Regions from separate parts of the Clostridium sp. SGI.024 genome, predicted to be linked through region 3. Evidence: riboswitches for the same ligand, from Rfam matches in the RefSeq annotation. Region 3 holds a riboswitch; each other region holds the start of a gene.
The links. Region 3 has a riboswitch for S-adenosylmethionine ahead of ACQRD5_RS04495 (methionine ABC transporter ATP-binding protein). Riboswitches for the same ligand answer to the same signal wherever they lie in the genome.
Positions count from the first base shown of each region.

Region 1: it holds a riboswitch for S-adenosylmethionine, as region 3 does, so the genes downstream of both, metF (methylenetetrahydrofolate reductase [NAD(P)H]) here and ACQRD5_RS04495 (methionine ABC transporter ATP-binding protein) in region 3, are expected to answer to the same signal.
Region 2: it holds a riboswitch for S-adenosylmethionine, as region 3 does, so the genes downstream of both, metK (methionine adenosyltransferase) here and ACQRD5_RS04495 (methionine ABC transporter ATP-binding protein) in region 3, are expected to answer to the same signal.
Region 4: it holds a riboswitch for S-adenosylmethionine, as region 3 does, so the genes downstream of both, metH (methionine synthase) here and ACQRD5_RS04495 (methionine ABC transporter ATP-binding protein) in region 3, are expected to answer to the same signal.

Region 1 covers NZ_JBNPON010000002.1:61,828-69,668, reverse strand. The annotation lists gene ACQRD5_RS01150 (V-type ATP synthase subunit A) at 1-1,559, shown strand, start outside; gene ACQRD5_RS01145 (V-type ATP synthase subunit B) at 1,552-2,934, shown strand; gene ACQRD5_RS01140 (V-type ATP synthase subunit D) at 2,937-3,578, shown strand; gene ACQRD5_RS01135 (MraY family glycosyltransferase) at 3,894-4,847, shown strand; gene ACQRD5_RS01130 (GNAT family N-acetyltransferase) at 5,036-5,569, shown strand; SAM riboswitch class I at 5,628-5,741, shown strand; gene metF (methylenetetrahydrofolate reductase [NAD(P)H]) at 5,816-6,709, shown strand; gene ACQRD5_RS01120 (S-ribosylhomocysteine lyase) at 6,738-7,196, shown strand; gene ACQRD5_RS01115 (complex I 24 kDa subunit family protein) at 7,337-7,810, shown strand; gene ACQRD5_RS01110 (NADH-ubiquinone oxidoreductase-F iron-sulfur binding region domain-containing protein) at 7,812-7,841, shown strand, end outside.
Region 2 covers NZ_JBNPON010000090.1:253-8,093, reverse strand. The annotation lists gene ACQRD5_RS15915 (hypothetical protein) at 1-992, opposite strand, end outside; gene recD2 (SF1B family DNA helicase RecD2) at 1,003-3,234, opposite strand; gene nagA (N-acetylglucosamine-6-phosphate deacetylase) at 3,386-4,516, shown strand; gene metK (methionine adenosyltransferase) at 4,554-5,729, opposite strand; SAM riboswitch class I at 5,828-5,934, opposite strand; tRNA gene ACQRD5_RS15895 (tRNA-Tyr) at 6,153-6,237, opposite strand; tRNA gene ACQRD5_RS15890 (tRNA-Thr) at 6,245-6,319, opposite strand; tRNA gene ACQRD5_RS15885 (tRNA-Val) at 6,325-6,400, opposite strand; tRNA gene ACQRD5_RS15880 (tRNA-Tyr) at 6,422-6,506, opposite strand; tRNA gene ACQRD5_RS15875 (tRNA-Thr) at 6,513-6,587, opposite strand; tRNA gene ACQRD5_RS15870 (tRNA-Tyr) at 6,607-6,691, opposite strand; gene ACQRD5_RS15865 (hypothetical protein) at 6,900-7,346, opposite strand; gene yyaC (spore protease YyaC) at 7,456-7,841, shown strand, end outside.
Region 3 covers NZ_JBNPON010000008.1:64,194-72,034, reverse strand. The annotation lists gene ACQRD5_RS04500 (methionine ABC transporter permease) at 181-819, opposite strand; gene ACQRD5_RS04495 (methionine ABC transporter ATP-binding protein) at 819-1,850, opposite strand; SAM riboswitch class I at 1,940-2,082, opposite strand; gene ACQRD5_RS04490 (DUF503 domain-containing protein) at 2,164-2,451, opposite strand; gene ACQRD5_RS04485 (HD domain-containing protein) at 2,544-3,188, opposite strand; gene ACQRD5_RS04480 (hypothetical protein) at 3,270-3,557, opposite strand; gene ACQRD5_RS04475 (NPCBM/NEW2 domain-containing protein) at 3,865-7,841, opposite strand, start outside.
Region 4 covers NZ_JBNPON010000052.1:17,828-25,668, forward strand. The annotation lists gene ACQRD5_RS13035 (DMT family transporter) at 1-485, opposite strand, end outside; gene ACQRD5_RS13040 (DUF1450 domain-containing protein) at 570-761, opposite strand; gene ACQRD5_RS13045 (PH domain-containing protein) at 912-1,322, opposite strand; gene ACQRD5_RS13050 (acetate kinase) at 1,355-2,554, opposite strand; gene metH (methionine synthase) at 2,840-6,490, opposite strand; SAM riboswitch class I at 6,560-6,658, opposite strand; gene ACQRD5_RS13060 (hypothetical protein) at 6,802-7,758, opposite strand.

The DNA of each region.
Region 1 (7,841 bases), on a different contig from region 3:
TAGGACCAGGTCTTATTGAATCTATGTTTGATGGTATTCAAAGACCACTTGATGCCTTTGAAAAGGCTGCAAATTCACCATTCTTAAAGAAGGGTGTAGCTGTTAAATCTTTAAATAGAGAAAGACTTTGGAAGTTTGACCCTACAGCAAAGGTAGGGGATGTAGTAGAAGCTGGAGATATTATTGGAACAGTTCAAGAAACTTCAGTTGTACTTCATAAGATAATGATTCCTTACGGTGTTAAGGGGACTATAAAAGAAATAAAAGAAGGCGAATTTACTATAGTTGATACTGTATGTATAGTAGAAACTGAAAAAGGTGATAAGGAAATAACTTTAATGCAAAAATGGCCAGCAAGAAAAGGAAGACCATTTGCAAGAAAGTTAAAGCCAGAAGCTCCAATGACAACAGGTCAAAGAGTTATAGATACTTTCTTCCCAGTTGCTAAAGGTGGTGCAGCTGCAGTTCCAGGTCCATTCGGAGCAGGTAAAACAGTTGTTCAGCACCAAGTAGCTAAATGGGGAGATACTGAAATAGTTGTATATGTTGGTTGTGGAGAACGTGGTAATGAAATGACAGACGTTCTTAATGAATTCCCAGAACTTAAGGACCCTAAAACTGGTGAAAGCTTAATGAAGAGAACAGTTCTTATAGCAAATACTTCAAATATGCCAGTTGCAGCTAGAGAAGCTTGTATATATACAGGAATAACTATTGCTGAATACTTTAGAGATATGGGATATTCAGTTTCAATCATGGCTGACTCAACATCAAGATGGGCAGAAGCACTAAGAGAAATGTCAGGAAGACTTGAAGAAATGCCAGGGGATGAAGGATATCCAGCTTATCTTGGCTCAAGACTTGCTGATTATTATGAAAGAGCTGGTAAGGTAATATGTTTAGGTAAAGATGGTAGAGAAGGAGCTGTAACAGCTATTGGAGCAGTATCACCTCCAGGAGGAGATTTATCTGAGCCAGTTACTCAAGCAACTCTTAGAATAGTTAAGGTTTTCTGGGGATTAGATGCTCAATTAGCTTATAAGAGACATTTCCCATCAATAAATTGGTTAAATTCATATTCATTATATGCAGATACAATTGATACATGGATGAATGAAGAAGTTGCATCTGATTGGTCAACTTTAAGACAAGAAGCTATGACTTTACTTCAAGAAGAATCAGGACTTCAAGAAATAGTAAGTCTTGTTGGAATTGATGCCTTATCTGAAATGGATAGACTTAAATTAGAAGTATCTAAGTCATTAAGAGAAGACTATCTTCAACAAAATGCCTTCCATGAAGTTGATACATATGCTTCATTAGATAAACAATATAAGATGCTAAAGTTAATACTTCTTTTCAGAAAAGAAGCAGAAAGAGCATTAAAAGCAGGCGTTTATTTAAATAAAATTTTAGGCTTAGATGAAATTAGAGATAAAATAGCAAGAAGTAAGTATATTAATGAAAAGAATATAAATAAGATAGATGAAATTGAATTAGAATTAAAATCTGCTATAGATGCACTAATAACTGAAGAAGGAGGTGTTCTAGATGCTTAGAGAATACAAGACAGTAACAGAAGTTGTAGGACCTTTAATGGTTGTTGAAGGCGTTGAAGGTGTTAAATATGATGAATTAGTTGAAGTTGAACTTCAAACTGGAGAAAAGAGAAGAGGTAAGGTTCTTGAAATTAATGGAACTAAGGCTATGGTTCAGCTTTTTGAAGGATCATCAGGAATTAACTTAAAAGAAACAAAGGCTAGATTCTTAGGAAGACCACTTGAATTAGGTGTTTCTGAAGATATGCTTGGTAGAATATTCGATGGTATGGGACATCCAATTGATAATGGCCCTAACATAATACCTGAAAAAAGATTTGATATAAATGGGGAAGCAATTAATCCTGTATCAAGAGATTATCCTTCAGAATTTATTCAAACAGGTATTTCAGCTATTGATGGACTAAATACCTTAGTAAGAGGACAAAAGTTACCTGTTTTCTCAGCATCAGGACTTCCACATGCACAATTAGCTGCACAAATAGCAAGACAAGCGAGAGTTTTAAACTCAGATGCTAACTTTGCAGTTGTATTTGCTGCTATAGGTATTACCTTCGAAGAATCACAATTCTTCGTTGATGAATTTAATAAAACAGGTGCTATAGATAATTCAGTATTATTTATGAATCTTGCATCTGACCCTGCTATCGAAAGAATAGCAACTCCAAGAATGGCTCTTACTACAGCAGAATACTTAGCTTATGAAAAAGGAATGCATGTACTTGTTATAATGACTGATATAACAAACTATGCAGAAGCATTAAGAGAAGTTTCAGCTGCTAGAAAAGAAGTTCCAGGAAGAAGAGGATATCCAGGATATCTATATACTGACCTTTCAACTTTATATGAAAGAGCAGGAAGACTTAGAGGAAAAGAAGGTTCTATAACTCAAATTCCTATTTTAACAATGCCAGAAGAGGATAAGACACATCCGATTCCTGACTTAACTGGATATATAACAGAAGGACAAATAATTCTTTCAAGAGAGTTATATAAGAAAGGTATTATACCTCCAATAGATGTTCTTCCATCATTATCAAGACTTAAAGATAAAGGTATTGGTAAGAATAAGACTAGAGAAGATCATGCTGATACAATGAACCAATTATTCTCAGCTTATGCTCAAGGTAAGCAAGCAAAAGAATTATCAGCAATCTTAGGTGAATCAGCTTTATCTGATACAGATAAGCAATATGCAAAATTTGCAGAAGCTTTTGAAGAACAATATGTTTCACAAGGCTTTACAACTAATAGAAGTATAGAAGAAACATTAAATTTAGGATGGAAGCTTTTAAAGATACTTCCAAGAACTGAACTTAAGAGAATTAGAGATGAGTATCTTGAAAAGTATATGCCAAAGGGAGATGAAGAATAGCCATGGCAAGATTAAATGTCAATCCTACTAGAATGGAGATGTCTAAGCTAAAGAAAAGATTAGTTACAGCTACAAGAGGACATAAACTTTTAAAGGATAAGCAAGATGAGCTTATGAGACAATTCGTTAATCTTGTCAAATATAATAATGAATTAAGAAAATCTGTTGAAGCAGAGCTTCAAGGAGCACTTAAGGATTTTGTTATGGCTAGGGCTGTTATGAGCTCGGAATTTTTAGAAGAAGCAGTAGCTTATCCAAAAGAAAGTATATCTGTTGAAGTAGGAACTAAAAATATAATGAGTGTTAATGTTCCTAAAATGGATTTTCATAGGCAGCTTGAAGGTGATGAAGGTAGTATATTCCCTTATGGTTTTGCAAGTACATCATCAGAATTAGATGATTCTATTGCTAAATTATATGATATGTTACCTAAATTATTAGAATTAGCAGAAGTTGAAAAATCAACTCAGCTAATGGCAGATGAAATTGAAAAGACTAGAAGAAGAGTTAATGCACTTGAATATATGACTATACCTTCATTACAAGAAACTATTAAATACATTAGAATGAAGTTAGATGAAAATGAAAGAGGAGCTTTAACTAGGCTTATGAAGGTTAAAGATATAATACAAGCAAAAAGCTAACAAAGTTATTATATAATATAAAAAGAATAAAAAATGTAAAATGGGTATAAAACTATTAAATTAGTTTTATACTCATTTATAGTTTTATAGAGAAATTCTATATTTAAATTTGTAATTTGGAACAAATTACTTCTATAATTATGCATTATCCATTACGCATTATGCATTCTAATTTACAGCTCTAATTTTTTTGAAATAATTCGTAATTCTTTTGTCATTGATAAAAATAAGGGTTAATAGTATAATTAGATAATAATTGTTTACATAAGAATTATTTACATAATAAATTTGCATTATTTTTTTAAGGAGCATATTATGAGATATATTTTATCTTTAGTAGTATCATTTTTAATAGTTTATTTTATAACACCATGGTTAATGAAATTATTTAATAAATATAGTTTTACTGATAAACCAACAAAGAGAAAAAAGCATGATAAAGAAACTCCCCTTTGTGGTGGAGTAGCAATGTTTATAGGTTTTTTTATAGTTTATTTTTTAGTTAATAACTATACTTTAACAAAAGAAAAAATTTTAATATTTATAGGATCTTTTCTTATTTTAGCAATAGGTTTAGTTGATGACTTTTATAAATCCAGAGGAAAGGAATTTCCTATATATCCTAGATTAATAATTCAATTAATAGCAGCATTTATAATATATAATGCTGGCATTGTATTTAGAGGTTTTACTAATCCATTTACAGGAAATTATATAGTTTTATCTAGTTTTGTACAATTTATATTAACAATTACGTGGATATTTGGAGTAACAACTGTTATTAACTGGTCAGATGGAATGGATGGACTTGCTGGTGGCTTGTCTCTTATATCATCTATCACCTTTGCAGGAGCAGCAATAATATTAAAACAAAGTGAATCTATTACTATGTCACTAATTGTTTCAGGAGTTACACTTGGATTCTTAAAGTACAATAATTATCCTGCTAAGATTTTTATGGGAGATTCAGGTGCAAACTTCTTAGGATTTATTTTAAGTATAATTGCTTTAGATGGAGCTTTTAAACAAGCAACTTTAATGAGTATATTTATACCAATATTAGCATTAGCAATACCGATATTTGATAATCTTTTTGTAATAGTAAAAAGATTTATTGATGGTAAGCCAGTATATCAAGCAGATAGAAGTCAAATTCATTACAGATTAGAATCAAAGGGATTTACGCCAAAACAAGTTGTAACATATATAAATATGGTTAGTTTAGCTTTTAGTTTAATATCAATTATTCTGTTGTTAATAAAAAGATAGGATTTAGTAGCTATGGCTAATGAAAAATTTGAAATGTAGAATTAGGGTGAAAATATTTATTAGTAATTGAAAATAAATTATATAATAATTTTAAATTTATATTTTTGATTTGGAGCTGTTTATAACAGTTCCTTATTTTATAATTTAAAGTGTAAAATATCAGAGTATTTATTTTAAGGGGGAGAATTATGTATAGGGGAAAATTAGTTAAGCTAAGAGCTTATAGGGAAGAAGATATAGAAAGAGCTGTAGAATTTATAAATGATGAAGAAACTAAAAAATTTCTAGATACCGCCATTCCTTTTCCAATTACTAAATGGCAGGAAGAAGAATGGATAAAAAGTAGGAAAAGTAATAAAGATTTCACTTATGATTTTGCAATTGAAGATTTAGAAACTGGAAAATATATTGGAGGATGCAGTATCAACCATTGTGATGTGAAAAATAGAAACTGTACCATAGGGATAATGCTTGGAGATAAAGATTACTGGGGAAGGGATTATGGTAGTGATGCTTTAAAAGTGTTAATAAAATTTATATTTGAAGAAGTAAATATGGATAAGATAAAACTTGGAGTATTTTCTTTTAATGCTAGAGCAATAGCATGTTATAAAAAAATAGGTTTTATAGAGGAAGGAATATTAAAGAAAGAATTATATAGAAATGGCAAGTATAATGATATTACACTTATGGCTTTATTTAAAGAAGATTACAAAGAATAAAATTTGAATATTTACAAAATTAAGAAAAAGACTTATAATATAAAAAAAGAATGAACAAAACTTATCAAGAGTGGTGGAGGGACTGGCCCTATGATACCCGGCAACCTACAATGTTAATTTTATTTAAATTAATTGTTTTATTTGTGTGGTGCTAATTCCTGTAAGATAAGGGTAATATATAGGCTATTTACGTACCTAAAGGTTATCCTTTAGGTACTTTTTTTAGTAATGAAAAGGGGGCAAGTTATGAATATTAATAATTTATTTAATGAAAAGAAGGTGGTTTTTTCTTTTGAAATATTTCCACCAAAGCAAGAATCAAATATAGATACTATTTATAATACTTTAGAAGAATTAAAAGGTTTAAGTCCAGATTTTATAAGTGTAACCTATGGGGCAGGTGGAAGCTTATCTAAAAATATGACTTGTGAGATATCTTCTATAATCAAAAATAAATATAAGATAGAGCCATTAGCACATTTAACTTGTATTAATTCTACTAAAGAGCAAGTAGATAAGATTTTAAATGATTTAAAAAAAGAAGGAATAGAAAATGTTTTAGCTTTAAGAGGTGATATTCCAATTGATTTTGATGGAAAAAGTGATTTTAAATATGCTAGCGATTTAATAAAGCATATTAAATTAAGAAATGACTTTAATATAGTTGGAGCTTGTTATCCTGAGGGGCATTTAGATAGCAAGTCTTATGAAGATGATTTAATAAATTTAAAGAAAAAACAAGAAGCTGGAGCAACGCATTTAATATCACAACTGTTTTTTGATAATGAGTATTTTTATAATTTCTTAGAGCAAAAAGAAAAGTATGGAATATCTATTCCAATTCAAGCTGGAATTATGCCTGTTATAAACACAAAACAAATAAAGAGAATAGTATCATTATGTGGTGCTAAAGTTCCAAATAAGTTTATAAAGATTATGAATAAATATGAATATAATCCAGAGGCATTAAGAGATGCTGGAATTGCATATGCAACTGAACAAATTATAGATTTAATATCTACTGGAGTTCAGGGTATTCATTTATATACAATGAATAACCCTTATGTGGCTAAGAAAATAAGTGAAAGCATTTCATCCATTGTTAATACTATAAATACTTTAGAAAATGAGGTAAATTAAATTTATAAATATAGTGGAGGTATATTGTATGGAAAAAGTTGAAAGTTTTGAATTAGATCATAGAATAGTTAAGGCACCTTATATAAGGAAATGTTGTTTGCTAGAAGGAAAAAATGGAGATAAGGTAACTAAGTTCGATATTAGATTTTTACAACCTAATAAAGAAGCTTTTGGAACAGCAGCTATGCATGGATTAGAGCATTTACTAGCTTATGAACTTAGAGATAAAGTTGAAGGGATTATTGATTTTTCTCCAATGGGATGTAGAACAGGTTTTTATTTAAGCATTTGGGGAGATAGAGATTCAAAGGAGATAAAAGTAGCTTTAGAAGCTGCTTTAGAAGAGGTTTTAAAGGCTACTGAAATTCCAGCTGCTAATGAAGTACAATGTGGAAATTATAGAGATTTATCTTTATTTGGAGCTAAGGAATATGCAAAAGAAGCATTAAAAAAAGGTTTTTCATTAAGTATATATGGAGAAAAATAAAAATATTTTTCATTGCATTCTAATTGTGAAATTAGAATGCATTTTTTTGTTTAACAAATACAAAATATGTGATAATATTAAATAGATAGAAAATTTAGAAAATTTTTAAAATTTCAAAAATATTTTGTGGAGATGATTTAATGGACAAGTGTAGTAAGTTCAAAGATTTAAAATCATTTATCCAAGAAGGAAACGATGATGAAAGCTCTTTAATTGCAGTTTTACATCAGGCTCAGAACCTTTATGGATATTTGGGAAGGGATGTGCAGGAATATATAGCAGAAATGCTAAATATACCAGTTTCAAAGGTTTATGGTGTAATAACTTTTTATTCATATTTTTCAACTGAGCCAAAAGGGAAATATGTTATTAGCATTTGTACTGGAACTGCTTGCTTTGTAAGAGGGGCAAATGATATATTAGAGGATTTTAGAAAAGTGTTAGGTATTAAAGAAGGGGAAACAACTGAAGATAAATTATTTACATTAGATACTTTAAGATGTGTTGGTTCCTGTGCAATTGCACCAGTAGTACTAGTTAATGATAAGGTTTACGGACACTTTACAAAGCCTCAAGTTACTGAATTAATTAATAATTTAAGGGAGCGGGGTTAATATGGAAAAAATAAGGGATTATAAAGATTTA
Region 2 (7,841 bases), on a different contig from region 3:
ATTTTGTTATATCTCCTTGCTCTTTCCTTTGCTAAGTCCATATCTTCTGATATATCTTTAGCCACTAGTAGCACCTCGCCTATATTTTTACTTTTAATATTTTTTCCTACATCTGCACAGAAATATAGGATTTTTTTATAATTATAAAAATCTTCATCAGCAAATAATGCAACTATATCAATACCCTCTGTCCCTAAAGAATATTCTCTTATATAATTAGTAATAATAAACGCACTCTTATTTTTGTTAATATAAATAGTATCTAATTCTTTTTTTGATTCTCCCTTTAGTAGTTTAATTACATTAACATCCTTTATCTTTATTTCATTAGTATAGTAATTATATACTTTCTGAATCCTTTCTTCAGTTGGAATATAAATTATTACTTTTCTCTTATTATTCTTAAACCATATTAAATAGTCATATAAAGTATATGGAATATCTTCATCAAGTTTAACCCTAGTTGTTATTATTCTAGGTTCTACAAAGACATTTCTCCTAATTAAATCACTTATTTCAAAAGCTGTTCCCATATTAACTACTCTATCTATTGAATATGATATTATTCTTTTAGCATAAATATATAAATACTCTAATCCAGTTCTAATCTCTTCCTTTGATACTATAGAATATTCACTTATATCATCAATAATACAAATATCATAATAATTTTTTACATCTTTAATATTTTTAGAATTTATAAAAACTAAATTTTCAGACCCATCTAATTCCTTATTACAAGAATACTTAAAATTTAATTTTTCTTTCTTTAATTCTACTAATATTTCTTCTTTGCATTTTTCACCATTCCATACATATAAAACCTTTTTATTTTCTTTAATTGACATCTTAATAATATTAATAAAAATTAATGCTGTATTATATGGATTGGTTATTATATTTAAAATTTTTGATTGCTTATTATACCACTTATTTATTTTAGATACACAATTATTAAACTCTTTCACGTTAATTAATATATTATCTAACATTTAACTTCTCCTACTCAGTGAATATTTCATTACTAGTAATATCTACAATTCTATTTTTTAGAGATGAATATCTGCTTACACTCTTATCATTAGTAATCATATATTGTAATGCTTTTGGAACTCCAACAACCACAACTAATTCTTTTGCTCTAGTAATTGCAGTATAAAGTAAATTTTTATTCATAAGTAAAGGTGAACCCATAAAAGCTGGAGTAATAATAACTTTAAACTCACTTCCTTGGCTTTTATGAATGGTTATGGCATAGGCTAATTCTAATTCATCTAAATATATGTAATCATAAACAACTTTTCTTTCATCATCAAAGACTACAGTTAATGTTTTTTCTTCATCATTAATGCTTTCTATAAAGCCCATATCTCCATTAAATACGCCTACTCCTTCATTATCTCCATATCCATTTATTCTAACCCACTTTAAAGAATAATTATTTTTAATTTGCATTACCTTATCCCCTTCTCTAAAGGTAACATCTTTTAAATCTTTTTCTTTTTTACCTGGAGATTTTGGATTTAATACATTTTGCAATTCATTATTTAAATTTTGTACCCCTAGTATACCTTTTCTTGTAGGCGTTAGTATTTGAATATCCCTATATTTATCCCAAGCTGTATTAAACTTTGGAAGCCTTCTATTTATTAAATCTATTATTGTCCTAAGTATTTCATTAACATCTTCCTTATTCTCAAAGAAAAAATCTCCATCTTTTCTATTTAAAATTGGCATTTCTCTATTATTAATTTTATGTGCATTAGTTACTATTAAACTTTCTTTTCCTTGTCTAAATATATCTTTTAATCTAACTACTTTTATAAATTTACTTTCAATTAAGTCTTTTAATACATTTCCTGCTCCTACAGAAGGAAGCTGATCAACATCACCAACTATAATTAATCTAGTGCCTAATTTTATTGCCTTAAGTAAACTATTCATAAGCATTATATCTATCATAGATGCTTCATCTATAATAATTACATCTGCTTCTAGCGGCTCACTTTCGCCTAGCTTATAGTAAGACTTTCCTTCATCACTAACACCCATTTCTAGTAGTCTATGTATTGTTTTAGCTTCTCTTCCAGTAGATTCACTCATTCTTTTTGCTGCTCTTCCAGTTGGAGCCCCTAGAACTACTTTCATATTGTTATTTTCATAAATTTCAATTATGGCTTTTATTATAGTTGTCTTCCCTGTACCAGGTCCTCCTGTAATTATTTCTATTCCATTATCAAAAGCCCCTACTATTGCCTCTCTTTGTGATGGTGCAAATTTTATGCTATATTTTTTTTCAAAAACTCCTATTTCAAACTCAATATCTGAATTAATACTTCTAAAATTCTCCATACTTAAAGTTATTATCCTATTAGTTACACCTAATTCACAATAATAATATGGTAATGCAAATACAGAATCTATCCCTTCTATTTTTTCAACTTTTACTTTAGAATCTAAAGATAAATTATATAAACTTTCTTCAACCATTTCAGAAGTAGCACCTAATATTTTACTTGATTCTCTTATTAATTCATCCTTTGGCATAAATGTATTACCTGAGGCAGAAAATTGGTTTAATATGTATCTAATTCCACTTTGAATTCTAAAAGGAGAATTTGGTTCAATTCCTATACTTTTTGCTATTCTATCAGCAGTTATAAATCCAATACCACTAATTTCATCTGAAAGAATATAAGGATTTTCTAATATTATTTCTTTAGCATCAGCTCCAAATTTTTTGTGGATCTTTATACACTGATTTGTACTCATCCCATGGCCTTGAAAAAACATTACTATATCCTTTAAATCCCTTTGTTCTAAATATGACTCCTTAATAATTTCAAACTTTTTTTCTCCTATTCCTTCTACTAATTTTATTTTATCTATATCTGTATCTAAAACTTCTAAAGTTTTTTCCTTAAATTTTTCTACTAGCCTTTTAGCTGTAATAGGTCCTATTCCTCTTATTATTCCTGTTGATAAATATCTTTCAATTCCTTTTGTGGAATTTGGAAGTATTTCTTCATATTCTTCTATATTAAATTGTCGTCCAAATTGCTTATGAACTACCCATTGTCCTTTTAACTTAACATGTTGACCTTCTTTTATAAAGGGAACCACTCCAACTGCACTAATTATTTCTTTTTCTATTCTTATTTTAGTTACCACATACCCAGTATCGTCACTTTTAAATACAATAGATTCAACTATTCCATTTATACAATCTTCCATGTTACCTTCTCCAAATCTAAATATTTTTATTAATTTCTATTTTTATTATATAATATATCTAAATTAATACATACTAAAGATTAATTTTTTAATTACTATTATTTTCAATATGCTATAATTAATGTATATTCAAATTTATGGAGGTGTTTATATGCTTATAAAAAACTGTAATATTATATATCTTGATAAAATAGAAAAAGGTTCTGTTTTAGTTGAAAATGGTAAGATAAAAGAAATAAATCCAACTAATGTTGATACTACTGACGTACTTGATGCTAATGGATTATATTTATCTCCTGGATTTATAGATGTTCATATTCATGGTGCTGGTGGTCATGATACTATGGATGGTACTTTTGAAGCAATTAATGAAATATCAAAAGTAATAGTAAAACATGGAACTACTGCTTTTACACCAACAACAATGACTGTTGCTGTAGAAGATATTAGAAAGTCAATGGAAGTTATAAAAGAAGCTAAGGAAAATGGAACTGATGGTGCTATCGTACTAGGTGCTCATTTAGAAGGACCTTTCATTAGTCCAAAAGCTATAGGAGCTCAAAATCCTAATTTCTTAATTGCACCAACTTTAGAAAACTATACTGCAATGGTTGGAGATGCTGAAGATGCAGTTGTATCTATCACAATTGCTCCTGAAGTTCCTGGAGCTAAAGAATTAATAAAAGAATTATCTCAAAGAGGAGTTGTTTGCTCTATAGGTCATACTAAAGCTACATATGCCGAAGCTATGGAAGGAATTAAATGTGGATGTTGCCACTCAACTCACCTTTTCAATGCTATGACACCTTTTGCTCATAGAGAACCTGGTGTTGTTGGTGCTATTTTTGATAGTGAAATAACAACTGAAACTATTTCAGATGGAATACATATATCTTACCCAGCCCTTAGAATAGCTTACAACCAAAAGACTCCTGATAAGGTTCTTTTAGTTACAGATGCTATGATGGCTTGTGGAATGTCTGATGGTATGTATGCTTTAGGTGGTCAAGATGTTGAAGTTAAAGATGGTGCTGCAAGATTATTAAGTGGAAGCTTAGCAGGTTCAATTCTTACTTTAGATAGAGCGGTTCATAATGTTTATAAAAACGTTGGACTTCCATTATATGAAGCTGTTAAAATGGCTAGCTATAATGCTGCAAGACACTGTAAAGTTGAAGATAGAAAAGGCCTTATAAAAGAAGGCTATGATGCAGATTTACTATTATTTGATGAAGATATTAACATCAAAAATGTAATAGTTGGCGGAAAAGTATTAGTATAAAAAGGAGCTGCCTAAGCAGCTCCTTAATTTATATATTTTATAAATATTTTTTTATTTCTTCTACTTTGTTTAATTGTTCCCAAGGAAGATTTAAATCAATTCTACCAAAGTGTCCATAAGCTGCAGTTTGCTTATAGATAGGTCTTCTTAAGTCTAAATCTCTAATTATAGCACCTGGTCTTAAGTCAAATATCTTCTCTACAATTGAAACTATTTCTTCTTCAGACTTCTTACCTGTTCCAAATGTTTCTATTTCAATTGATACTGGCTTAGCAACGCCAATAGCATATGCTAATTGTATTTCTAATTTATCAGCAACCCCTGCTGCAACTAAGTTCTTTGCTACCCATCTAGCTGCATATGCTGCAGATCTATCAACCTTAGTTGGATCCTTTCCTGAGAAAGCACCGCCACCATGTCTTCCATATCCACCATAAGTATCAACAATTATCTTTCTTCCTGTTAAACCACTATCTCCTTGTGGGCCACCAACAACAAATCTACCTGTTGGGTTAATAAAATACTTAGTTTTATCATCTAATAATTCAACTGGAACTACAGCTTTTATTACATGTTCCATTAGGTCTTTTCTAATTTGTTCTTGAGAAACTTCTTCGCTGTGTTGTGTTGATATAACGATTGTATCTATTCTTAATACTTTATTATCATCATACTCTACAGTAACTTGAGTTTTTCCATCTGGTCTTAAATATGCTAAAGTTCCGTTTTTTCTAACTTCTGATAATCTTCTTGATAATCTATGAGCCATAGCTATTGGTAATGGCATAAATTCTTCTGTTTCATTAGTTGCAAAACCAAACATCATACCTTGGTCTCCAGCTCCAACAGCTTCAACATTATCCTTTTCTCCCGCTTTATATTCTAAAGCTTCATTTACTCCCATAGCTATATCACCTGATTGCTCATCTATAGAAGTTAAAACTGCACATGTTTCACAGTCAAAACCATATTTGGCTCTATCATATCCTATTTCTTTAATAGTTTCTCTTACTAACTTTGGAATATCAACATAGCAATTAGTTGATATTTCTCCCATAACTAAAACCATTCCTGTAGTAACAGCAGTTTCACAGGCTACTCTTGCCATAGGGTCTTTTGCTAAGATACTATCTAAGACTGCATCTGATATTTGGTCACAAATTTTATCTGGATGTCCTTCTGTAACTGACTCTGATGTAAATAATTTTTTCATATTAATATCTCCTTTCTTTTTTTTGATATTAATTCTAAAAATTTAGCTATATAATAAAAAATCTCTTCGATAAGAAGAGATGTTAAAAATCATAACTTTTCTTATCTTGCAAAATTATATTGCTGGAATTGGCACCACACTCAAATGAATGAAGTAGGTTGCCGGGTTTCATAGGGCCCTTTCCCTCCACCTCTCTTGATAAGAACTAATATCAAATTTTACTTTTCAGATTATATCATTTTTAAAATTATTCGTCAAGAACAATACATATTATTCTGAATATTTGTTTTATAAAAATATTTCTTATTTTTCTTCTCTGTATTTATACTATAGATGCCCTTAATCTTTATTATTCATTTCAAAAAGTCGTAATAAATGAACAAACAAAAAGTCGTACTTCTTATGAAATACGACTTTTTGTTTTGGTGGGGGAGGACGGATTCGAACCATCGAAACGAAACGTAACAGATTTACAGTCTGCCCCCTTTGGCCACTCGGGAACTCCCCCTTATTTATGGAGCTGGCAATAGGAATCGAACCTACAACCTGCTGATTACAAGTCAGCTGCTCTACCGTTGAGCCATGCCAGCATATATGGTGGAAACAACAGGGATCGAACCTGTGACCCTCTGCTTGTAAGGCAGATGCTCTCCCAGCTGAGCTATGCTTCCATACACAAATCAAATTTAAAATGGTGGGGGAGGACGGATTCGAACCATCGAAACGAAACGTAACAGATTTACAGTCTGCCCCCTTTGGCCACTCGGGAACTCCCCCATTTTTTGGAGCTGGCAATAGGAATCGAACCTACAACCTGCTGATTACAAGTCAGCTGCTCTACCGTTGAGCCATGCCAGCATATTCAAATAAATTTAAATGGTGGGGGAGGACGGATTCGAACCATCGAAACGAAACGTAACAGATTTACAGTCTGCCCCCTTTGGCCACTCGGGAACTCCCCCATAAAATTTATTTTATTATTTTCAGTCATTGGATTTTACTCGCTCGACTGACAATGACTAGTATATATTTATTATTTACTAATTTCAAGTTTAATATTTATTCATTTAACTGAATTACAGTTATTTTATTCTATTTTTCTTTCATTTCCTCACATTTAATACTATTATCTTTTTTAAAATTATATTTATTATATTTTATTTATTAAATTTAGTCTAAAATAATTGAATTTATAGAATTCTCTAGTATATCTTTAAATATTTCATAATCTGATGAACTCATTCTCTTTTTAGCTAATTCTACGCCTTTTTTTATTTGTTCTTTGTTGTCTTTATCTATAAAAAAATCATTAATTTTTATTAAATCTAAAATAGATAATTTTTTCATAATTACATTCAACTTTTCTTTTCTCTCATTATCAAGATAATTAAATAAACTATTTGAAATACTTTGCTTTAATGAAACAGTTTCTACTTCAACAGAATCATTAATAAAATCTTTATTTTTATTTAAAGTATTATTTTCATTTATATCTTCACTAAAAATCTCATTACTTAATACCTCTTTACTTTTTAGAGGCTCCCAAATAAGTAAAAAATAAATAGGTATACTTGCACCTAATATAATAGTAAATATATAAATTATTACCTTTTTCATATAGTTCACCACCTTTATTTAATTACTATCCTGTTTATATTTTTTTATACATTTTATTATATTTAAATTGCTTACCACATATATTGGTATAATCAGGAGGTGAATTTTAATGAAGCATAAAGTACATTATGATGATCATAATTCCTACATGGAAATTGCTAATAAAATAAAAGAATATATAAAAGATAATACTGTAATAATTTGTGTAGGTACAGACAAATGTATTGGAGACTCTCTTGGTCCACTTGTAGGTAGTATTTTAGTGGAAAATAATTTTTTATTACCTGTCTTTGGAACACTTCAATCTCCTATTCATGCTTTAAATATTGAAGATAAATTAAATTATATTAATAAACTTCACCCTAATGCACTAATTATAGGTATAGATGCTTGCTTAGGAGAAGAAGATTCTATAGGTGAAATTCATATTCGTGATTATCCAATTCATCCTGGAAAAGGTGTAGGAAAATCCCTGCCAGAAGTTGGACAAATCTC
Region 3 (7,841 bases):
TATTTTACATTTCATTTTACTTTTTTTATTTATATCTAAAAATTTAAAAACTTATAAACCTTAATCTATACACACTTATAATGCGTAATGCATAATTGATAATGAGTAATTTTTGTTGAAACTCTTATGAGTTTCTTAAATTAATGTAAAATCATTCTTCATTTTTCATTTTTCATTTCTCTATTGTGATAATTTTTTATATAAGTAATTTCCTAGTGATTGTAGAACTTGTACAATTATTACTAAGATTATTACTGTTACTATCATTACATCTGTTTGGTATCTTTGATAACCGTATCTTACTGCTAAGTCTCCAAGTCCACCTGCTCCTACTGTTCCTGCCATAGCTGAATATCCAATTATGCTTATTATTGTTAATGTTAATCCTGAAATTATTGATGGAACTGCTTCTTTAAGCATTACCTTAAATATTATTTGTGTATTTGATGCACCAAAGGATTTTGCTGCCTCTACTACTCCTGGATCTACTTCTTTTAAAGCTGATTCTATAATTCTTGCTACAAATGGAGCTGCTGCTATAGTAAGTGGAACTATTGCTGCTGTTGTTCCTATAGATTTTCCTACTATTAATTTTGTAAGTGGCATTATTGCTACCATTAAAATTATAAATGGGAAACCTCTTAAAATATTTATTATTGTATCTAATGTATTAAAAACAGTTTTATTAGGCTTTAAGCCTTTTGGTGCTGTAACTATTAATATAATAGCTGGAATAAATCCTAAAATTACTGAAAATAATGTTGAGAAAAATACCATTATTATGGTTTTATTAAATCCTTCAATTAATATTTCTGTCATTATTTAAGCACCTCCAATACTACACCTTTTTCTTCTAAATAAGCTATAACCTTGTCCTTATCTTTTTCATTAATATTTATTACTAAATTACCTAATATATCTTCTCTAAACTTTTCAAGCTTACCCCAAACTATTGAAAAATCTACATTTAAATCTCTTGCCATCTTTGTTATAAGTGCATTTTCTGAAGATGTACTTGGGAAGAATAACTTAATATTAATACCTGACTCTGGTAAAATATCTTCCTCTTCTTCTCCAAGGAATTTCTTTAATGATACCCCAGGTCTTAAGAATAATTCCTCTGACTTTCCTTCTGCTTTTAATATTCCACCTTCTATTAATGCAACTTTTTCACAAACTTCTTTTACTACTTCCATTTGGTGAGTTACTATTACTATAGTAATGCCTAACTCCTTATTAATTTTAGATAAAAGTGCTAATATATCCTTTGTTATCTTTGGATCTAAGGCTGATGTTGCTTCATCACATAGTAAAACTTTAGGCTCTAATGCTAAAGCTCTTGCTATTGCAACTCTTTGCTTTTGTCCTCCACTTAAGCTTGTGGGCTTTACTTTTGCTTTTTCAGAAAGTCCTACTAAATCTAAAAGTTCATTTACTCTTTCATTTATTCTTTTTCTTCTGTAGCTTCTATAGCTAATAGGTTTTTTATCCCCTAAACTATCTTTATATTCCTTATATTCTTCTTCAAATCCCCAAACCTCTAATGGTAAGGCTATATTATCAAATACAGTTTTTCTATTTAATAAATTAAAGCCTTGAAATATCATACCTAGTTTTTTTCTAAATTCTCTTAATTCATATCCCTTAAGCTCATTAACTTCTCTCCCCATAACATTTATTGAGCCATCTTCATAACTTTCAAGGCCATTTATGCATCTAAGTAAAGTAGATTTTCCTGCTCCACTATGCCCTATTATTCCATATATCGTACCTTCTTCTATAGATAAAGAAACATTTTTTATAACTTCCACATCATTAAATTTTTTAGTTAAATTTTTAATTTCAATCATTTATGTCCCTCCTAGAACTTAAATAAAAACAAAAAACGCACTGGAGAATAAATTCTCTAGTGCGTGTAAATATCACTTGTTGATTTATTCTCTCATCTATCAGCTTTAAAGCTGCAGGATTTAGCACCAAACTTAATATGAGTAATTTAGCTCAATAAAAATTAAGCCTATCACACCTATTAAAGGTTGCTGGGTTTCACAGGGCCAGTCCCTCCACCACTCTTGATAAGAAACATTTAAAAATGTTTATTAAATTTTATAGTAATACTATACATTTATTAACTTTAAATGTCAACAACTATTGCTAAAAAATTTAGAATACTATTACTTCTTTTCTTATATTAATTAATTCTGCATCAGTATTTTCTTCAACAAAATTTATTATATTTTCATATATTGAATCTAATTGTGCATTTGTAGCACAAATCCCTGATATACCAATTGTAATATAGTTATGAATATCTTGATTACCAACTTCATTTACTGAAATATTAAATTTATTTTTAAGTTTTTGAGTTATACTTCTTACTATCATCCTTTTTTCTTTTAAAGAATGAACCCATTCAGCTCTTAAGTTAATAGTCATTATTAGCACCTTCATAATTATCACCCTTTTATTTATATTATACTCTTTATATTAATATAAGTAAAAGAAGGGGAAATAATGCACAATTTTAATTAATAAATCATTACTTAAAAGTTCCATTCACTATAAAACTCCTCTAAGAAGTCTTCCATAAACTTATGTCTTTTTTCTGCTATTTCCTTTGCCGTATCTGTATTCATTAAATCTTTTAATTTTAATAGTTTTTCATAAAAATGATTTATTGTATGATTTTCTGCATTTTTAACTTCATCTAAGGATTTAAAATCCATAGGCTTTATTGATGGATCGTAAATTGGTCGATTTTTATGCCCTCCATAAGCAAAGGTTCTTGCTATTCCAATTGCACCTATAGCATCTAATCTATCTGCATCTTGAACTATTTTTCCTTCAATTGTATGTTGGGTTGAATCCACAACCCCACCTTTATAAGACATAGTTTTTATTATTTTTATTATTGCTTCCATATCATTCTTATCTACTTGTATAGATTTAAGAAATTTCTCCGTAACTGTGGTATTAATATCATTAGACTTTGAAAATTTCCAGTCATCAATATCATGTAATAGTGCTGTCATTTCAACAATAAAAGAATCTGCATTTTCTTTTTCTACTATATATTTAGCTAAGTTATATACTCTTTCTATATGAAACCAATCATGGCCACTTCCTTCTCCATATAATTTCTTTTTAACAAATTCTTTAGTCTTTTCTATCATTAAAACTTTATCCATTTCATTCTCCCTTAGTTGTAAAATATATAATTATTGTAAATTAATCTTAAAATTAAATGTATATTAAAAATTAAATACTCTTTATAACCTTTTATCTATCTTATCATTAGCATATTTACTAATTAATATTGATGCAAATATTAGTGAAGCTTGAAATAGTAAAAATTCATAAATATCATCACATAAAATAATCATGGCAGCAAAAGTTGCAATTGTCATCTGAAAATAAACTTGACCATAGTCTACTTTATTTATTGTTTTATTATTACCTTGTTTTCTTTTCTTAAGATTAAAAACAATTAATAATAAAACAATAATAATTATAAATATAGGCCCACCAATAAGTTTTATTAAAATTTCATCATCCATTTATTATCTCCTTTCAGAGGAAGATTTTCCTCAGTTCCCTTGCTAAGACCTTGCTAAGACCTTGCTAAGATAAGCTTTCACAGTAAATTAAGCTAAAGCTTCATTAAATCTTCAATGCCAATGCACTCAGTTTCTCTCCTCTATTAATAAAAAAATTATAACAATATATTTGTAATAAATCCCATTTTTATATTTAAATGCAATTTTTTCGCCTTTTGTGGAATGAAGTGGTCTAAAAATAAATAAAGAAGATTAAGAACAATGTGAAATTGAACTTAATCTTCCTAAAAATCCTTTTAAATTTTAATTATCTAAAAAACTTTTTTATTACAACAAATATAGCTGTAGCTATGCTTGCAAGGGCAACACTTATTATTGCTATTGTTGTTGGTTTTGCAGAAAATGACTCACTTATAGAATTATTTGATAAATCCTCTTCTTCTTTGCTATCAGAAGTAGAATTTTCTGTTTCATCTTTTTCTTTTTTATTATCAGTTTTATTTTCTGTTTTACTATCAGTTTTATTCTCTTTATTGCTCTCTGAAGTATTAGAAGCTGCATTGTTATCACTAATATTTTCTGAATTATTAGTAGATGATGCAATAGTTACTTCATTAGTAGCATACTCAACTGTAGATTCTGAATATACTTCATTAGTATATTCTCCATCATTTCCTGTTTTCTTTATCCAATCTACAACAGCTATAGATTTTGTTTCATTACCTGCTTTGTCTCTTACTATAAATTCAAATGCACCATTTTCAGTAAAGGTATAGCTAGGATTTCCATCATTGTTTACAACAACTTCATCATCTTGTAATCCATCTATAGTAACAGTTACAGCTTCATTTGTATTATTTATAGTACTATAATTTAAAACAACCATTGGAGGAGTTTTATCTATGCAATTTACCTCTACAGGTACAATAGTTTCATTACCATATTTATCAACAACAATAAATTCAAAGGTTCCATTTTCAGTAAATGTATAAGTATCCTTCCCATCATTATTTTTTATTGTTGAACCTTCTTCTAAAAATTCACTTATAGATACAGTAACATTCTCTTTTGTGCTTTCTAAAGTGCTATAAGTAACTTTTGGAGCTGGCTTCTCTTTAATTATCCAATTAACTTCTGCAACTACTTTAGCTTCGTTTCCAGCTTTATCTCTAACAATAAATTCAAATGATCCATTTTCACTAAAGGTATAAATAGGACTCTTATGGTTATTTACTACTTCTTCATCTTCAGCTAAGCCAACTAATGTAGCTGTTACATTACCATTAGTTGATTCAGTAACATCATACTGAACTTGTACATCTGGAGCTTCTTTATCTATCCAATGAACTTTTGCTTCTAAAGTATGTTGAACTCCGTTAGAATCTGCATATGTAAATATATGTGAACCATTTTCAGTAAATGTAAACTCTGTTTCTTCTGCTGTGAAGTTAGTAGGTAACTTTAATGTAGCAATAACATTCTCATTAGTTGTTGTCTCAGTTGAATACTCTATAATAGGCTCTGCTATATAAGTTTTAGTAGTATCTTCATAGAAGTTTAACATCCTACCACCAAAGAACTTATTATTTTCACTAGCACTATTTCCCCAAGTTTCTGTAGCTACTATCTTTAAATACTTAGCTTGTACTGAAGAAGGTAAGATAATAGATTGTAAAGTATTAGAGTTAGCTATATCAGTGAAAGAATGAACCTTCTCCCAAGTATTACCATCCATACTAGTATATATATCTCCAGATTTTAATCTTCCATTAGCAGACATTGAAGGAAGATATGTTAATTTAGAAATAAATCTAACCTTATCAAATTCTACACTATAGAATTTATCCTTATCAGAACCATTGTATAAAGTATGCCAATTAGTATTTTGATGACCATCTATTAAATTAATAGCAGCATTAGACTGATTATTATTTTGTGAAGAATATTCATAAAGCTTAACATGTCTTAATTGTAAATAAGATTGCTCATCTGTATTTTTATCTTCATAGAAAGTATATTCACTTTCTAATCCTTGAAGATAATTATCGTAAGCCTTATATCTTACTTTTACTACTTTATTTCCTGTAAATCTAGTTTCACTATTTAGTCCTGAAACATAATCCTTCCAAGTAACACCATTATCTTCACTATACTGTAAATTATTATCTGCCCCTATTAATAAATTCTCTAAATCATTTCTATATAAATTTGATGCATCTTTACCATTTTGTATATCAATTGTATATATAGTATCACTACCAACAAGGCCAACTTTTATATCATTCTCTGCAGTTATAGAATTAACTTCTTCTTCTGTTAATTGAATTGTATGATTCTCTGACTGCTTCCAAGTAGTACCACCATCAAGTGAATATTTAACCATTAAGTTTACATTTTCATAATCTTCATTTAACCTAATTTGATTTGCATATTTACCACTAAATGAGAATGATGCTAGAGCTACAGTATTTTTGCCTAATAGTGAATTAGCTACTATCTTACATACATCTGGTTGTAAACTTTGCATTCCCGTTGCATCTTTAGCACTATTTAGAGCATTAGTCTTTAATGTATTTATTTCTACTAAATTCACTTTGTCAGTTATATTTGGAATTATACGATCTAATGCTTCTACCATAGGTAATGGATAATATGTATAGGCTTTTATAATCCTTTTTGCTAGGTCTGTCCATTGTTGGCTTGTCTTATTACCTGAAGCTTTATAACTATCTATTAATCCATCATAAGAATCTAGATTTATATTTAAAGCTTGTAAAGCTTTATTATAAGCTTCTTCTCTTTCAGCACTTCCATTCTTATAAGAATTAGCAATTAAATTATAAAATAATGATTTCTTATAATTCTCATATTTATTTAAAGCACCTTGAGCTAGTACTATATAACTTGCATTATTTTTATTAAATTTATTATAGGATTTACAACCCCAGCCTAAAAGCATTCTTGCTTCTGAATTTGTATTATTTCCCCATCTAGTATATGAATTTGACCAATTACCTACATTGTTCCAAATATTCCATAATCCATTACCTTTTTCATTCTGTGTGTACACTAAATAAGCTTCATGTCCTGGTTGATATACATTTACTGCTGGAATACCATGAACTTCATTAAGATTTGCTCCAACTCCTGATATACCCCAACAAATGCCACCTTTCTCCATAACCATCCAAAGTTTGAATCTATTTTTTTCACCATATGAAGTTACACCATATTGTGTTAATTTATATTTTTTATCCCACTTTTCTCTATTCTCTGCACTATATAATTCAGGATCACCGTAACTAGGTTGAATATAATTAACAAATGAGTAACCATTTAATCTTTTAGATATATCATTAGGAAATCTATCTTCTGAATAATAACGTAGCCATTTTATTTCTTCATCATCCATTTTAGCATCCATAACATATCTAACTAATTCCATGTTATAAGTTTTAAATTCCTCTTTCCTTACAAACTTACCCTCATCATAAAGGTCCTTCATTGCTTTAAACTTTTTAACAGGATCTGATTGAACAAAAGAACCACCATAATCTACAACATAAGTTCTAATAGTTTTAGAATATGCTACAGCAGTGGCAATTAACATTTTTTTATAGACATATCCATTTTCTGAATCTGATAAGCAACCTTTATAGTTTTTATATAGATTACTTAGTGCATTCAATGCATCTGAACCTGATCCATTAAGAAATGTACCAGCTTCAATAAATAATTGTAAAGCATCTTCGTCATTTATTAGCCATTCAAGGGCTTCCTTAACATCTTTGTTATCTTTAACAGCATTTTGTATAGTTCTATATCCAATTCTATTTACAAATTCTCTTTTTAATACTAGATTTAAGTTATTCTTATAATTATCCTCTACTGTTTTTTTAGATAAAATATCATCATAATATGTTAATGGTTGGAAACCTTGATATAATTCACTATTAATATCATAGCCTGTTTTGATTAATCTTAGATCCCCATAAACTGAATGGTCATTAGCATTACTACCATTCATATCAGCTTGTAATTTTATGTACTTTACATTAGCAACATTTAAATCCACATAAAGTGAATTTCCAGCTGCTGTTAAAACTTCTGTTTCTTTTATAAGCTTCCAGTTTGAAGCGTCATTTGATGTATAGATTTTAAACTTTACACCATTGCCTTTACCTGCTTGACTATAGTCAACACCTAGATAAGTAGAAAGTCTAGTATATTCATTAGAATATTCACTAATATTATATATTATTTCTGAAGTAGCATGTGCCCCCA
Region 4 (7,841 bases), on a different contig from region 3:
GCTGCAAAAATAGCTCCTAAAATACCAATTATAAATGGGAAAACATCCATATTAAAAGTTGGCTTAATAATAAATATTACACCTATAAATGCAATAACAATTGATATAATTTGTTTAAAATTAATTTTTTCTCTAAGGAATAAGGCAGAAAAAATAATTACAAAAAATGGACTTAGTTTATTTAACATATTAGCATCTGAAAGTATTAATTTATCTATAGAGTAGTAGTTTAACACTATTCCAATAGTTCCTAATGTTGATCTTAATATTAATAACTTTTGACTATCCTTTTTACCAAAAAAACTCTCTTTATTTTTAATAATAAAAGCTAAAGCAATTATACATGAAACTAAATTTCTAAAAAATGTTTTTTGAAAAGATGGTAAATCTCCAGCTAATTTAACAAAAGCTGACATACCTGCAAATCCAAATGCAGAAAAAGTTATAAATATAATGCCCTTAACCCTATCACTTAAATTATTCATTTTATCACTCCTCACTTGTATATAATACATAGAAAACAAATAAATATCAAAAAAACCTTAGAAGCATCTCTAAGGTTTTTTTCATTATTCTTCAACTTTCTTTATAAAATCCTCTTCTGTTTCTGTTTCAATGTATTTTCCATTTGCATATCCTATTACTAAACCGTCTCTTCCACCACATTCTCCTATGCAACCAACTTCAACATTTTTACTTCCAAATTTTAATTCTAATTTATCTGTGTCTATTCCTGAACAAACTGGACATACTGTTATCATAATTTATTCTCCTTTTATATTGCTATTTTATAAGGTAATTATATTAATAGTATTAATTTTTCTCAAATCCCAATTTTATTAAATAATTCTTATTTTCTTTCATATCCTTTTATTATCTTATTTTTAGTATAAGTTTCTTAATATTTCATTTTATAAAATTAAATTTTTATCAATAGTATTTAACAAAACCTTATTTAAATTTTTAACAACAACAATATCTCCTATTTTATTGCTATATATGTCTAACTTAAAATCACATACATTTTTTCTTCGTTGAAAAGGATTTTCTTTAACTTCTATAGATTGTAAGTGCTCTTGTTTAATTAAAGTTGTAATTTTTATATTACTTCCACTACTTGCTACCAATAACTCCTTATTAACACCTAAAGATGTATTCCTATACTCTAGGTAGCCAAGAAATATATTGTATAAAATTAAGAATGATATTAAAGAAATTTTTATTAATAATAATTTATTTGGAATAAAGAAACATAAAGGAATTATAATAAATACAATTAAAATATTTGTAAAAATAAAAAAAAAAATTAGATAAAGACAAATTCAAAGAATCTATCTTTATCTAATTTTTATTTTTATTTATTATTAACTAATTTCACTGTTTCTCTAGCAATCATAAGTTCTTCATTAGTAGGTATTACAAACACCTTAATCTTTGAATCATCAGTTGATATTTCTTGAATTTTTCCTCTTACTGAATTTTTATTTTCATCTATATTAAATCCAAGGAATTCAAGTCCACTTAAGCATTCTTTTCTTGTAATTGAAGAATTTTCTCCAATACCTGCAGTAAAAACTATAGCATCTACTCCACCCATTATACCAGCGTAAGCTGCTATTTGTGCTTTTACTTTGTAATTAAATATATCTAAAGCAAGTTTAGCTCTTTCATTACCCTTTTCTGATTCTTCTAAAACATCTCTGAAATCTGATGAAACTCCTGATATTCCCAGAACCCCAGATTTTTTATTTAATAGTTCATCTACTTCATTCATAGTATAACCTTTTTCTTCTACTAGGAAGCTAATTACTGAAGGGTCTATACTTCCAGCTCTAGTACCCATCATAACTCCAGCAAGTGGAGTAAAGCCCATTGAAGTATCTATTGACTTACCTCCCTTTATAGCTGCAAGTGAGCATCCATTTCCTAAATGACAAGTTATAATCTTTAAGTCTTTGATATCTTTTTTCATAACTTCAGCAACTTTTTGAGAAACATACATATGTGATGTTCCATGGAAACCATATTTTCTTATTCCATACTTTTCATATAATTCATATGGTAAGGCACATATATACGCTTCCTTTGGCATAGTTTGATGAAATGCAGTATCAAATACAGCTACCATTGGTGTATTTGGCATAAGTTCTCTACATGCATCAATCCCTATAATATTAGGTGGGTTATGTAATGGAGCTAATGATATACAATCTCTTATAGATTCTAAAACATTTTCATCAATTATTACTGACTGAGAATACTTTTCTCCTCCATGAACAACCCTATGACCAACCGCACCAATTTCTTCCATTGATTTAATTACACCATTTTTCTCATCTATAAGTGCATTTAAAACATGTTTTATTGCAACTTTATGATCAACCATATCTTCCTGAATAATATATTTTTCTTTTCCTTCTACCTTTTGAGTCAAGATTGATCCATCTATTCCTATTCTTTCGACTAATCCTTGTACTAATGAAGTTTCTGTATCCATATCAATTAGTTGATATTTTAGAGATGAACTTCCACAATTAATAACTAAAATTTTCATTTAAACTCTCCTTTTTTATATATATTCTATTAATTATATAATACACTAAAAATTCATATATTCAAATTCATAGATTCTTCAATATTTAATGAAAATATTTAAAATTCGTAAATTTTTATAACTTCATTACAATTAGCGTAGTTTTACTATTTTTTTATATAACAATATTTAAATCTATTTGTTAATAATACTTTGATGAAATTTAATATTCTATATTTTAGTTTTTTAACATAGAAATTTTCAAAAAACTAAAATAAAGAGCTACCTAAGCAGCTCTTTATTTCATTAAACTAATATATATGGTAACCTTAATTTCAACTCATTTAAACTAGAATTATTTCTTTTTGAGTAGTCACTTAATTGATTTTCATCTATTTTGTAAACATCAAAGTATTTTGCATTCTTATTTGCAAAATATAACCCACATACTGATGATGGAGGATCTATCATATAATTTTCTGTAATACTAGCACCTGTATAATTTTCTCCATCTAAGATTCTAAATATCTTTTTTATTTCTTTTTGATCTTTTAGAGAAGGATAACCAATTGCTGGCCTAATACCAATATATTTTCCTTTAAGCACATCATCTAATTTTAAGTTTTCATTTTCAGAATATCCCCAATATTTTTTTCTAAGATCTAAATGAAGCTTTTCTGCAAATGCTTCTGCTAACCTATCACAAACAAAATTTAATAACATTGAATTATACTCATCACCATTATCTCTTAATTCATTTGCATATTCTTTAGCTTCTTTTCCACTAGTAACTAAGAATGCTCCCATGTAATCTTCTATTTTAGATTCTTTTGGTGCAATATAATCACTTAATGATAAATAAATATTATTTTCATTTTTTCTTTGTTGTCTAAACATATTAAATGTTTCAATAATATTATTCTTATCATCATATAACTCTATGTCATCAGCACATGAATTTGCTCTAAATATACCAAATACCCCTCTTGGTTTTACTATTTTATTAATTTCTAATTCATCTAATAATTTATTAGCATCATTTAATATTTTTTTAGCTTCACTACCATATTTTTCATCTTCTAGAATCTCAGGATATTTCATTTTCATGCCCCATGCAATAAAGAAAAAACTCCAATCAATAAATGGCCTAATATCATTTATTGAATAATCTTCAATATATTTAACTCCTAGAAAATTTGGTTTTTTAATTATTTCGCTATTCCAATCTAATTTTAATTTATTTTTCCTAGCTTCTTCAATAGATATATAGTCTTGCTTTGATTTATTATAATTTTCTCTTATTCTTTTATAGTCATTCTTGGTATTATCAATAAAGTCCTCTCTATTTTTTGAAACTAAAGTTTTGCAAATTTCTACTGTTTTTGAAGCATCAAATCCATAAATCACAGGTCCACTATAACTTGGATCTATTTTTAGAGCCGTATGAATCTTTGATGTTGTAGCACCACCTATAATAAGCGGTATTTTAAGTCCTCTTTTCTCCATTTCTTTTGCAACTGTTATCATTTCATTTAATGAAGGAGTAATTAATCCACTTAACCCTATTATATCTACATTTTCTTCAATTGCTCTATTAAGTATTTCTTCACATGGAACCATTACGCCAAGGTCTATTACTTCAAAGTTGTTACATGATAGTACTACGCTTACTATATTTTTACCAATATCATGTACATCGCCTTTTACAGTAGCTATTAATATTTTACCATCCTTTTTATAACTTCCTAAGACATCTTTATCTATATAAGGTGTCAAAAATGCAGTTGCTTTTTTCATTACTCTTGCTGATTTTACAACCTGTGGTAAAAACATTTTTCCATCACCAAATAATTCTCCTACTCTCTTCATTCCTTCCATCAAAGGACCTTCTATTATGTTTAAAGCCTTATCATATATATTTAACGCTTCAGATAAATCTTCCTCTATATAATCTGTAATCCCTTTAACTAAAGAATATTCTAATCTTTCTCTACAAGAAAAATTTCTCCAATTTTCATTATTTGATTTTTCTTTTATATTATCTGATTTATAATTATTGGCTGCATCTAGTAATCGTTCACTAGCATCATTTCTTTTATTAAAAATCACATCTTCTACAAGTGTTAATAAATCACTTGGTATTTCATCATATATTTGAATCATTCCAGGATTTACGATTCCCATATCCATTCCATTTTTTATTGCATGATATAGAAAAACTGAATGCATTGCTTCTCTAACCCTATTATTTCCTCTAAATGCAAAAGATAAATTACTAACTCCTCCTGATACTTTAGCTTTAGGAAGATTTTCCTTTATCCATTTAGTTGCATTTATAAAGTCCACTGCATAGTTATTATGCTCTTCAATACCTGTTGCTATTGCTAGTATATTTGGATCAAATATAATATCTTCTGGAGGAAAATTTACTTTATTAACTAATATATCATAAGCCCTTTTACAAACATTAATTTTTCTTTCGTAATTATCAGCTTGACCAATTTCATCGAAAGCCATAACAACAACTGCTGCACCAAAATCCTTAATGATATTTGCTATTTTTATAAATTCTTCTTCTCCATTTTTTAAAGAAATAGAATTTACAATGTGTTTTCCTTGAATTGACTTCAATCCTTTTTCTATTACTTCCCACCTTGATGAATCTATCATTATAGGTTTTGCTGATATATCTGGATCTGAAGCTATTAATTTCAAGAAATTTTCCATTTCAAATTCACTATCTAGAAGTCCATCATCAAAATTAACATCTATAATTTGGGCTCCATTTTCCACTTGATTTTTAGCTATTTTTAAAGCTTCTTCATAATTTTTTTCTTTGATAAGCCTAGCAAATTTTGCAGAACCTGAAATATTTGTTCTTTCTCCTATATTTATAAAATTCATTTCTTTATTTGACTTAGTTACTTCTAACCCACAGTATACACTTTCTTTAATTACTTTTTTAATTTCCCTTGGTTTATATTTTTTAGCTACTTTAGATATTTCTTTAATATGCTCAAAAGTTGTTCCACAACAACCTCCAACCATATTTAAATATCCTTCCTTTAGCATTTCTTCTATATAAGTTGCTGTTACTTTAGGCGATTCATCGTAAAAGCCAAGTTCGTTAGGTAATCCTGCATTAGGATAAACTGAAATAAATAAATCTTGTGTTTCAGCAAGTTCTTTTATAAAACTCATTAATTCTTTAGCACCAAAAGAACAATTTAATCCAATAGATATGATATAATCATTTCTCATAGAATTTGCAAAAGCTAATATATCTTGACCAGATAATATTCTTCCAGATTTATCAGCAATAGTTCCTGAAATCATAATAGGTAAGCTATTCCCTTTCTCTTTATAAACTTCATTTGCAGCAATAATTGCTGCTCGTGCATTTAATGAATCAAAAATAGTTTCGATTAGTACAATATCTATTCCCCCATCTATCAATGCATTAACTTGTTCTTTATATGCTTCTTTTAATTCATCAAAATTTACACTTCTTAAAGTTGGATCCTCTACATCAGGTGATAAAGATGCCATTTTATTTGTTGGCCCAATTGATCCAGCAACATATCTTTTTCTTCCATCTTTTAATTCAAATTCATTACATAAATCTCTAGCAATTTTTGCACTCTCATAATTCATTTTATAAACTAGCTCTTCTAAATTAAAATCACGTTGTGATATAAAATTTGAATTTAAAGTATTTGTTTCTATTATATCTGCTCCTGCTTCTAAAAATCCTCTATGTATATTTTTTATAATATCAGGATTTGTTACACTTAATAAATCATTATTTCCTTTTAAAGCAAAGGGAAAATCCTTTAATATATCTCCTCTATAATCTTTCTCATCAAGCATATAGCTTTGAATATTAGTTCCCATTGCCCCATCTATAACTAATATTCTATTTTTTAAATCATCAATTATCTTAAATTTAGAAATCATTATAATACCCCCTTAAAAATAAAAAAATCTCTTTCAAAAAGAAGAGATTAATAATTTCATAATATATTTCTCTTATTTTTCAGATTTCTCTGTTGGATTTGGCACCACACTTAAAAAGTAGGTTGCTGGGCTTCATAGGGCCAGTCCCTCCACCACTCATAATAAGATTCTTAATTTATATAATTATATATTTTTTACGAGAATAAGTCAATTTTGTTCTTTTAAATTAAATAAATAATCCATTAAATTAAAGTAATGCTAAAATACTCTCAAAAGTATTATAACTTTGAGAGTATTTTATATTTTTATTATTATCTTAATATAGATTGAGCCATTCTTCTATAAGTATGTCTTATTCCTCTTATTGCAACAGATAATGTCATAATATTTTCTGGAACTGCCATACCAAAAGTTCCACAATCCCCTATATGTTGAATATCTGCTCCTGCCATCTTAGAATTTAAAGCAATTTGTTCTATAACTGATTTACTTGAACCTTCTTGTGATGTCCCAATTGTTGTCATTGCTAATGCACCATTATCATGTATCATAGAAATTATATCTTTTGCTAAAGATAAATCAAATCCTGGAACTGTACCAGGTGCTGGTATTAATACAACATCTGCTCCTGCATCTATAAATCCTTTTATAGTTTCTTCATCGTATATATTTCCACTACCTGCCCCATGCATTTTACCAGCTATAATTAATGTATCTTCTCCTAGTATTTCCTTAGCTAATTTTATTCCATTACATATTGTCTCAGCATTAACACCTGTATTTGGATTTCCTGTTATTACAATATAATCAAACCCATATTCTTTAACTTTTTTTAGACTATATTCATTTAATGTAAAACCTTTTTCATATGTACTTCCCTCTGGTACAGGTTCTAAATTTACTCCTATTAATCTTCCAACTAATTTCTTAATATTTTTTATATAATTTTTATCATTTAAATTTCTTTTTACACTTTCTTCATATACTTGTGCTATTTTTCCTAAATCATTTAATAAAATATTTCCTCCATCTATACCAAAGATAAATGGTTTTTCAAAATCAAAAGTATTTAATGTTAACATATCTGCACCAAAACTTGAAGCTAATTCTAAATTAGATACTTCTTTAATATATGGAGTATAACTTATTATACATTCAGACATAACTGTCCTTCCTTCAGATCCCTCAATGATTTCTCTTAATTCATTTTTATTAATTGTCTCAATATCTTTTGTTGTTAATTCAAAAATTCTTTTCAAGCAAATCACTCCTTTGTCTATTGCACATGTAATATTATACATTTATACTTATCAATTGTAAAAGATTAAACTATAATATAATTAAAAACTTT